DNA from 2 places in the Streptomyces sp. NPDC057099 genome. Region 1 is predicted to be linked to the other one. Evidence: riboswitches for the same ligand, from Rfam matches in the RefSeq annotation. Region 1 holds a riboswitch; the other holds the start of a gene.
The links. A riboswitch is a leader RNA that binds a small molecule or an ion and turns the genes downstream of it on or off. The one in region 1 is predicted to bind cobalamin.
Positions count from the first base shown of each region.

Region 2: linked by a shared signal. The riboswitch ahead of ACFT4A_RS00390 (ABC transporter substrate-binding protein) and the one ahead of metE (5-methyltetrahydropteroyltriglutamate--homocysteine S-methyltransferase) in region 1 are both predicted to bind cobalamin.

Region 1 is NZ_JBHUTX010000008.1:194,702-199,504, forward strand. Features, by position in the region: gene ACFT4A_RS14370 (energy-coupling factor ABC transporter ATP-binding protein) at 1-476, shown strand, start outside; cobalamin riboswitch at 504-725, shown strand; gene metE (5-methyltetrahydropteroyltriglutamate--homocysteine S-methyltransferase) at 891-3,224, shown strand; gene ACFT4A_RS14380 (FAD-binding dehydrogenase) at 3,271-4,803, opposite strand, start outside.
Region 2 is NZ_JBHUTX010000001.1:76,029-80,831, forward strand. Features, by position in the region: gene ACFT4A_RS00380 (4-hydroxybenzoate 3-monooxygenase) at 1-380, opposite strand, end outside; gene ACFT4A_RS00385 (CoA-binding protein) at 389-802, opposite strand; cobalamin riboswitch at 885-1,075, shown strand; gene ACFT4A_RS00390 (ABC transporter substrate-binding protein) at 1,202-2,161, shown strand; gene ACFT4A_RS00395 (FecCD family ABC transporter permease) at 2,158-3,171, shown strand; gene ACFT4A_RS00400 (ABC transporter ATP-binding protein) at 3,168-3,980, shown strand; gene ACFT4A_RS00405 (hypothetical protein) at 4,055-4,803, shown strand, end outside.

The DNA of each region.
Region 1 (4,803 bases):
CGCTCGCCGCCCTGGACATCGGCGCCCTGGCCGACCGGCCCACCCATCTGCTCTCCTACGGGCAGCGCAAGCGGACCGCCATCGCGGGCGCGGTCGCCATGCGGCCCCGTGTCCTGATCCTCGACGAGCCGACGGCCGGACTCGACCCCGACGGCCAGGAACGGCTCCTGGCCACGCTCGACGGGCTGCGGGCGAGCGGCACCACGGTGGTGATGGCCACCCACGACGTCGATCTCGCCCTGCGCTGGGCCGACGACGCGGCGCTCCTCACCCCGGACGGTGTGCACCTCGCCCCCGCGCCCACGGCGCTGGCCCGGACCGATCTCCTCCGGCAGGCGGGACTGCGGTTGCCGTGGGGTGCCGCCGCCGCGGACCTCCTGCGCGCGCAGGGGCTGTTGACCGGGTCGGCGCCCGGTCCGCGCACCCCGGAGGAGCTGGCCGCGCTGGCGGCGGGGCGGCCGGTGAGCGGCGGCTGAGGGTCGCTTCCGCGGCCTGACCGTGTATAGGCTGGCGGTGCAGCTGGTTCGCCCCGTCAGCCAGGCGGGATGCGTCGCAAGAGGGAACCCGGTGGGAATCCGGGACTGCCCCGCAGCGGTGAGCGGGAACGACCGCCGTCATACGCACTGGGTCCACGCAGGGCCCGGGAAGCGACGGCCAGTAGGTGTTCTCACATGGTGAGAACGTGCCCGCGAGTCCGAAGACCTGCCAACTGCCCGCGCGCGGACGATCCGTGCGCGGACATTCCGGTGACCTCGAGGGCGGGTCGGCGTACTTACCAGGCGAACGACCGCGCTGTGCCGCGCGAGGTCGACTCCGTCGGGTTCGTCACCCCTTCGCGCTCTCGTCCCGTCGCCGGGATCTCAGGGATTCGTCTCGCGAAGGAGATCTCCGTGACCACCAAGCCCGCAGCCGCGGCAGCACGGGCCACCGTGTACGGCTACCCCCGCCAGGGACAGAACAGGGAACTGAAGAAGGCGATCGAGGGCTACTGGAAGGGCCGCGTCACCGCCGACGCCCTCCGGGCCACCGCCGCCGACCTGCGCGCCTCGAACTGGCGGCAGCTGGCCGACGCCGGCATCGACGAGGTCCCGACGGGCGACTTCTCGTTCTACGACCACGTCCTGGACACCACCGTCATGGTCGGCGCGATCCCCGACCGTCACCGGGAGGCCGTCGCGGCGGACGCCCTGGACGGCTGCTTCGCCATGGCGCGTGGCACGCAGGACGTGGCGCCACTGGAGATGACCAAGTGGTTCGACACGAACTACCACTACCTGGTGCCCGAGCTGGGTCCGGACACGGTCTTCACCGCCGACTCCGCCAAGCAGGTCGCCGAGCTGCGCGAGGCGCTGGCGCTCGGCCACACCGCGCGCCCCGTCCTCGTCGGCCCCGTCACGTATCTGCTTCTCGCCAAGCCCGCTCCGGGTGTGCCCGCCGACTTCGAGCCGCTCACGCTCCTGGACCGGCTGCTGCCCGTGTACGCAGAGGTCCTCGCCGACCTGCGCGCGGCGGGCGCCGAGTGGGTCCAGCTGGACGAGCCTGCCCTGGTCCAGGACCGGACCCCGGCCGAGCTGAACGCCGCCGAGCGTGCCTACCGCGACCTCGGAGCCCTCACCGACCGGTCGAAGCTGCTGGTGGCCTCGTACTTCGACCGGCTCGGGAACGCCCTGCCGGTACTGGCGAAGGCGCCGGTCGAGGGACTCGCGGTGGACTTCACGGAGTCGGCGGCGGCCAACCTGGACGATCTGGCGGCGGTGGGCGGTCTGCCGGGCAAGCGGCTGGTCGCCGGTGTGGTCAACGGCCGCAACATCTGGATCAACGACCTGGCGGCCTCGCTCTCCCGGCTCGGCACGCTCCTCGGCCTGGCCGACCGGGTCGACGTCTCGGCCTCCTGCTCCCTCCTGCACGTGCCGCTGGACACGGGGGCGGAGCGGGACATCGAGCCGCAGGTCCTGCGCTGGCTCGCCTTCGCGCGGCAGAAGACCGCCGAGATCGTCACCCTCGCGCGCGGTCTCGCGCAGGGCACCGACACGATCGGCGCGCAACTCGCCGCGAACCGGGCGGACCTGTCCTCCCGGGCGAACTCCCCGATCACCCGCGACCCGGCGGTCCGCGCCCGCACGGCCGCGGTGTCCGGGGCGGACGCCCGCCGCTCGCTGCCGTACGCCGAGCGAACCGCCGCCCAGCGCGCCCGGCTCGGTCTGCCCCTGCTGCCGACGACCACGATCGGCTCCTTCCCGCAGACCGGTGAGGTGCGTACCGCCCGGGCGGACCTGCGGTCGGGCCGTATCGACACGGCCGGCTACGAGGAGCGCATCAAGGCCGAGATCCAGGAGGTGATCTCCTTCCAGGAGAAGGCCGGTCTGGACGTCCTGGTGCACGGCGAGGCCGAACGCAACGACATGGTCCAGTACTTCGCCGAGCAGCTCACCGGCTACCTCGCCACGCAGCACGGCTGGGTCCAGTCCTACGGCACCCGCTACGTCCGCCCGCCGATCCTGGCCGGCGACATCTCCCGCCCCGAGCCGATGACCGTGCGCTGGACGACGTACGCGCAGTCCCTCACGGACCGTCCGGTCAAGGGCATGCTCACCGGGCCGGTCACCATGCTCGCCTGGTCCTTCGTCCGCGACGACCAGCCGCTCGCCGAGACGGCCCGGCAGGTCGCCCTCGCCCTGCGCGACGAGGTGGGAGACCTGGAGACGGCCGGGACGTCGGTCATCCAGGTCGACGAGCCCGCCCTGCGCGAGACACTGCCGCTGCGTGCCGCCGACCGGCCGGAGTATCTGGCGTGGGCCACGGAGGCCTTCCGGCTCAGCACGGCCGGGGTGCGGCCGGACACGCAGATCCACACGCACATGTGCTACGCCGAGTTCGGCGACATCGTGCAGGCCATCGACGACCTCGACGCGGACGTCATCAGCCTGGAGGCCGCCCGCTCCCATATGCAGGTCGCCCGCGAACTCGCCTCGCACGGCTATCCGCGCGAGGCGGGGCCGGGTGTCTACGACATCCACTCCCCGCGGGTTCCGGGCGCACAGGAGGCGGCCGACCTGCTGCGCACCGGCCTGCAGGCCATCCCCGCCGAGCGGCTGTGGGTCAACCCCGACTGCGGCCTGAAGACCCGCGGCTGGACCGAGACCCGCGCGTCCCTGGAGAACCTGGTCTCGGCGGCCCGGACCGTCCGCGCCGAACTGGACGGGGAGCGGCCCGGACTCGCCTGACGCTCGCGGCCGGGGGCGGGCCGGGCATGGCCCGCCCCCGGTCGGGTCAGGTCGCCGTCGCGGCCGCCGCCGCCCGGCCCGCCGCGCGGCCCGAGAACAGGCAGCCGCCCAGGAAGGTGCCTTCGAGGGAGCGGTAGCCGTGGACGCCGCCGCCGCCGAAGCCGGCGACCTCGCCGGCCGCGTACAGACCGCTGATCGGCTTGCCGGAGGCGTTCAGGACGCGGCCGGAGAGGTCGGTCTGGAGGCCGCCGAGGGTCTTGCGGGTGAGGATGTTGAGACGTACGGCGATCAGCGGCCCTGCGCTGGTGTCCAGGATCCGGTGGGCGGAGGCGGTGCGGCTGAGGGTGTCGCCGGGGTAGGCGAGGGCGTTGCGGATGCCCATGACCTGGGCGTCCTTGGTGTACGGGTTGGCGATCTCGCGGTCGCGGGCCTCGATCTGCCGTTGCAGGCCGGCCAGGTCGATCAGGTCGTCCCCCGTCAGTTTGTTCATGCCGGCGACGAGTTCGGGCAGGGTCGTGGCGACGACGAAGTCCTCGCCCTTCTCCTTGAACCGCTCGATCGGCTCGGGGGTCTGCCAGATGCGCGACAGCAGCTTCCAGACGTTCTTCTCGGTGAGGTCCGGGTTCTGCTCCGAGCCGGAGAGCGCGAACTCCTTGGCGATGATCTTCTGGGTCGTGACGAACCAGGAGTAGTCGTATCCGGTGTCGGTGATCGACTTGAGGGTGTGGAGCGTGTCGTAGCCCGGGATGTCGGGGCTGGAGAAGCGCTTGCCCGTGGCGTCGAACCACATGGAGGACGGGCCGGGCAGGATGCGGATGCCGTGGTCGGGCCAGATCGGGTCGTAGTTCTTCAGGCCCTCGGTGTAGTGCCACATGCGGTCGGGGTTGACGATCCGTCCGCCCGCCTTCTCGGTGATCGCGAGCATCCGGCCGTCCACGTGCGCGGGCACGCCCGTGATCATGGACTTCGGGGGCTTGCCGAGGCGCGCGGGCCAGTTCTGCCGGACGAGGTCGTGGTTGGCGCCGATGCCGCCCGAGGTGACGATCACGACGGGGGCGTTCAGTTCGAAGTCGCCCACGACCTTGCGGGAGCTGGGCTTGCCGCGGGCCGCGCTGCTGGGCTCCAGGACCTTTCCGCGTACGCCGGTGACGGCTCCGTTCGTGACGATCAGGTCGTCCACCCGGTGGCGGAACCTGAACGTCACCTTGCCGTCCTCGACGGCGGCGCGCACCTTCTTCTCGAAGGGCTCGACCACGGCGGGCCCGGTGCCCCAGGTGACGTGGAAGCGGGGTACGGAGTTGCCGTGCCCGTCCGCGAGGCCACCGCCGCGCTCGGCCCAGCCGACGATCGGGAACCACTGCATCCCGAGCCCCGCGAGCCAGGAGTGCTTCTCCCCCGAGGCGAAGTCCACGTACGCCTCGGCCCACTTGTGGGCCCAGTGGTCCTGGCCCGACGGGTCGGTGATGCCACGGTCGAAGCCGGCCGTGCCCAGCCAGTCCTGCCAGGCCAGTTCCTTCGAGTCCTTGATGCCCATGAGCCGCTGCTCAGAGGAATCGACGAAGAACAGCCCGCCGAAGGA
Region 2 (4,803 bases), on a different contig from region 1:
TCGGCGTACTCGCGCACCAGGTCCGTCACCAGCAACGGCTGCGGGTAGACGAAGTGATGACTGCCCGTCATCTCGCCGTAGTGGAACCGGTACCGCTCTCCGTCGAAACGGAATTCGCACGAGGTGTGCAGCTCGGCGCGGTCCAGCAGATTCCGGGCGAGGCCCCGCTTCTCCAGGCCCCGTACGGCCCACTCCTCGATGACACCGGCCCGGGGCCGCTGTTCGATGAACTCCCGGGTCTCGGTCTCCAGCACCAGACAGTCCACGGAGGCGGCCCGCAGGATGTTGCCGATGGTCAGTCCGGCGGGACCGGCGCCCACGACGACGACGGGGAAGTGTTGCGGGGCAGCGGAGTTCGCAGGGGAGGAAGCGTGGGTCATGCGCTCGATTATGAAGGCCCGAGCCGGGGGATCTCGATCGCCGGGCAGCGGTCCATCACCATCTCCAGGCCCGCGGCCCGGGTGCGGTCGTACGCCGCCTCGTCGACGACGCCGAGCTGGAACCACACCGCCCCGGCGCCCTTCGCGACGGCCTCGTCCGCGACCGCTCCGGCGAGGTCGCTGTTCACGAACACGTCCACGACGTCCACGTCGAAGGGGATGTCCGCCAGGCTCGCGTACCCCTGCTCGCCGTGCACGGTCTCCGCCTTGGGGTGCACGGGCACGACGCGCTTGCCGTAGCGCTGGAGCACGGCGGCGACGCCGTACGCCGCGCGCTGCCGGTTCGACGACAGGCCCACCACGGCCCAGGTGTCGCCGAGCTCGGTGAGGATCCTGCGGACCGTTGCGTCGTCGCCGTACACCGGCGGCCTCCTCGGGAGTCGTGGAAGAGCTGCTGTCCGGGCAACGACGCAGGGTGCGTCGTGATTCCCCCCGGATCCTCCGTGATAGCTTGCCGAGGCCAGTCGAACCCATGTACGTGGGTCAGGGAATCCGGTGCGAATCCGGAACTGACGCGCAGCGGTGAGGGGGACGGGCGGGGCCGCGGCCACTGAACGGCTCGTATGCCGTACGGGAAGGCGCCCCGCACCGGATGAACCCGAGTCCGAAGACCTGCTGGCGGCCCCCGCGGCCGGCCGGCGGTGGGGGAGCACCGTACGACCGGGCTCCGCGATCGGGCCCTCGACGTCTGAGGACTGGTTTCCTTGCCCCTCGCCCGACCCGCCCGCGCCGCCGTCCTGCTCGCGGCCTGCTCCCTGCTCATGACCGGCTGCGCAGGCTCCGAGGCCCCCAAGGCCAAGGCGTCCGCCACCCTCGACAACTGCGGCCGGAAGGTCCGGGTCGACAAGGCGCCCCGGCACGCCGTCTCCCTCAACCAGGGCACCACCGAGATCCTGCTCTCCCTCGGCCTCGCCGACCGAATAGCCGGCACGGCCACCTGGACCGACCCCGTGATGAAGGGGCTGGAGAAGGCCAACGCGAAGGTGCCGCGCATCGCCGAGAACAACCCCTCCTTCGAACGGGTCCTGGACTCCGAGCCCGATTTCGTCGCCGCGTCCTTCGTCTCCACCCTCGGCAAGGGCGGCGTCGCCACCCGCGACCAGTTCGAGAAGCTCGGCGTGCCCACGTACGTCTCCCCGTCCGACTGCGCCGGCAAGGACAACTCGGGCGGCGGCGACGGCAAGCGCGACAAGGCGCTGGGCATCGACGCCGTCTACGGCGAGGTGCGGGACCTCGCGACCGTGTTCGGAGTGAAGGACCGCGGCGACAAGCTCGTGGCCTCCCTCCAGCAGCGGATGAAGAAGGCCACGCGGGGCGTCGACGCCTCGGACGTCTCCCTTCTGTACTGGTTCGCCAACTCCGAGTCGCCCTACATGGCCGGCTGCTGCGGGGCGCCCGGCATCATGACGCGTGCCCTCGGCGCCGAGAACGCCTTCGACGACACGCACGAGGAATGGCCGCAGGTCAACTGGGAGACGGTCGCCGACCGCAACCCCGACGTCCTGGTCATCGGCGATCTCACGCGCAACTCGGAGACCGCCGAGTCGGCGAAGCGGAAGATCGCCTTCCTGGAGTCCGACCCGGTCACCAAGAACATGGACGCCGTCAAGAACAAGCGGTACGTGCTGCTCAGCGGGCAGGCCATGAACCCGACCATCCGCACCGTCGAGGGCGTGGAGAAGGTCGCGGCCGGACTGCGTGAGTTCGGGCTCGTGAAGTGACCGTCCGCGGACCGGCGCTCGGTGTCGCGGGCGCCTTGCTGCTGGTGGTCTCCGTGGCCCTGGCGATCACCATCGGACCGGCCGACATCCGGGTCGGGGACGTGTGGTCCGTCGTCGCCTCGCACGTCGGGCTCGGCAGCTCCGACCTGACGCCGATCCGGGACGGGATCGTCTGGCAGCTGCGGCTGCCGCGCACCCTGCTCGCGGCCGTGTGCGGGGCGGGACTCGCCGTGTGCGGGGCGGTGATGCAGTCGCTGCTGCGCAACCCGCTCGCCGATCCGTTCGTGCTCGGGGTGTCCTCGGGCGCCTCCACCGGCGCGGTCGTCATCGTCGTGCTGGGCGTGGGCGGCGGAGTCGTCTCGGTGTCCGCGGGGGCGTTCCTCGGCGCCCTGGTCTCCTTCGCGCTGGTGCTGCTGCTCAGCCACACCCTCGGCGACACCACCGACCGGGTCGTCCTCGCGGGCGTCGCCGCCATGCAGCTCTTCTCCGCGCTCACCTCCTTCGTCGTGCTGACCGCCGCCGACGCCGAGACGACCCGGGGCGTGCTGTTCTGGCTCCTCGGCTCGCTCGGCGGGGCCGGGTGGACCGACGTGTGGCTGTGCTTCGCCGTCCTGGCCGTGGCGCTGGTGGTGTGCCTGTCGTACGCCCGCACCCTCGACGCCTTCGCCTTCGGGCAGGACGCTGCGGCCGCGCTCGGGGTGTCCGTGGCCCGCACCCGCCTGGTGCTGCTGTGCGTCACCGCCCTGCTCACGGCCGCGCTGGTCAGCTCCGCCGGGGCGATCGGCTTCGTCGGGCTGGTCCTGCCGCACGCCGCCCGGGCGCTGGCCGGACCCGGGCACGCCCGGCTGCTGCCGATCACCGCCCTCGCCGGTGCGGTGTTCCTGGTCTGGGTGGACACCCTGGCCCGTACGGTCCTGGATCCGCAGGAGGTGCCGGTGGGGGTCGTGACCTCGCTGATCGGGGTGCCGGCGTTCGTGGCGGTGCTCTACCGGACACGGAGGGTGCGATGACCGAGACACCGACCAGTGAGACGCAGACGCAGGTGCGGGCCGGGCTCCGGGCGGACCGGGTCAGCCGCCGTACCGACGGGCGCCTCATCCTCGACGGCGTCGCCCTCGCCCCCGAACCCGGCTCCACCGTCGGCGTCCTCGGCCCCAACGGCTCCGGCAAGTCCACGCTGCTGCGACTGCTGGCCGGGCTGCTCACGCCGACCGCCGGGGTCGTCACCCTCGACGGCACCTCGCTCGGTGACCTGCCCCGGCGCACCATCGCCCGCCGCCTCGCCATGGTCGAGCAACAGGCCGACACACAGGTCGAACTGACGGTTCTGGACGTCGTACGGCTGGGCCGCGTCCCGCACCGCCGCGCCTGGACACCCGCCTCGGCGGACGACGAGCGGGCGATCCACGCCGCCCTGGAGCGCACCGGGCTCGCCGCCCGGGCCGGACAGCCCTGGCACACCCTGTCCGGCGGCGAACGCCAGCGGGTGCAGATCGCCCGCGCGCTCGCGCAGGAACCCCGGGAACTCCTCCTGGACGAGCCCACCAACCACCTCGACATCCACCACCAGCTGGACCTGCTCGCCCTGGTCACCGGCCTCCCGGTCACCACCGTCGTCGCGCTGCACGACCTCAACCTCGCGGCGATGTACTGCGACCGGGTCGTCGTCCTGCGCGGGGGGACGGTCGTGGCGGGCGGTGCTCCGGGTGACGTCCTCACCGAAGAGCTCATCGCGGAGGTGTACGGGGTGCGGGCCGCCGTCAGCCGCGAAGGACCCGAACAGCGGCCCCACGTGCGCTTCCTGGGCACGCTGGCCTGAAGCCTGCCCGGCCCTGGTGCCGGGCACGCCATTGGTGGGGCGCTTCCCGCCACGGTGGCCTGAAAACGCCGAACATGCCTGCGTGTGCGCGCCCACCCGCCTACGCTCGCCTCGTGCTGCGCATCATCGACGCCCGTAGCGGCGAGCCGGTCGACGCCGCCCCGGCCCGCCGGGGCCTGACCCGTGTCGAGGTGCACGCGCCCGACTTCGACACGACGAGCCTGCGGGTGCTGCTCGTCGCCGACCTGCTCGTCCGGGCCCTGGAGCTCGGCGGCACACCCGTGTGGGCCCTGCTGACCGGCGGGCGACGACAGGCGGAGCTGCGCGCCGGCGCCGCGGCGCTCGGCATCCGGCCCTTCGAGGACAGCCCCGACGTGAGTGCCGGGCTGGGCGAGGCGCAGGTCATCCACGTCGCGGTCGAGGGCGGCACGGCGACGGACGGTGTGCGGATCGATGTCGCCCCCGCACAGCCCGACATCCCGGACCCTTCCGCACACCCGGACACGCGGGACGGCGCCGACCCCGGTGTCCTGCGCCTCGCCCTGCTCGCCCGGCACCACAGCGCCCCCGCCCTGCTGGAGGCGGCCGCGCTCGACGAGGCCCGGGACACCCTCGCGCGGTGGCGCGGCGCGGTCGCCCGTTGGGCCAGGCTGCCCTCGCGGCCCGTCCCCGACGAGGTGCGCCGGCGGTTGCGCGACGCCTGGGAGGATGACCTGGACCTGCCCCGGGTACTGGACATCCTGCACGATGTCGAGACCGAGCCGGAGCTGCCCGACGGCGCGCGCTTCGAGACGTACGCGTACGCCGACCGGCTCCTCGGCCT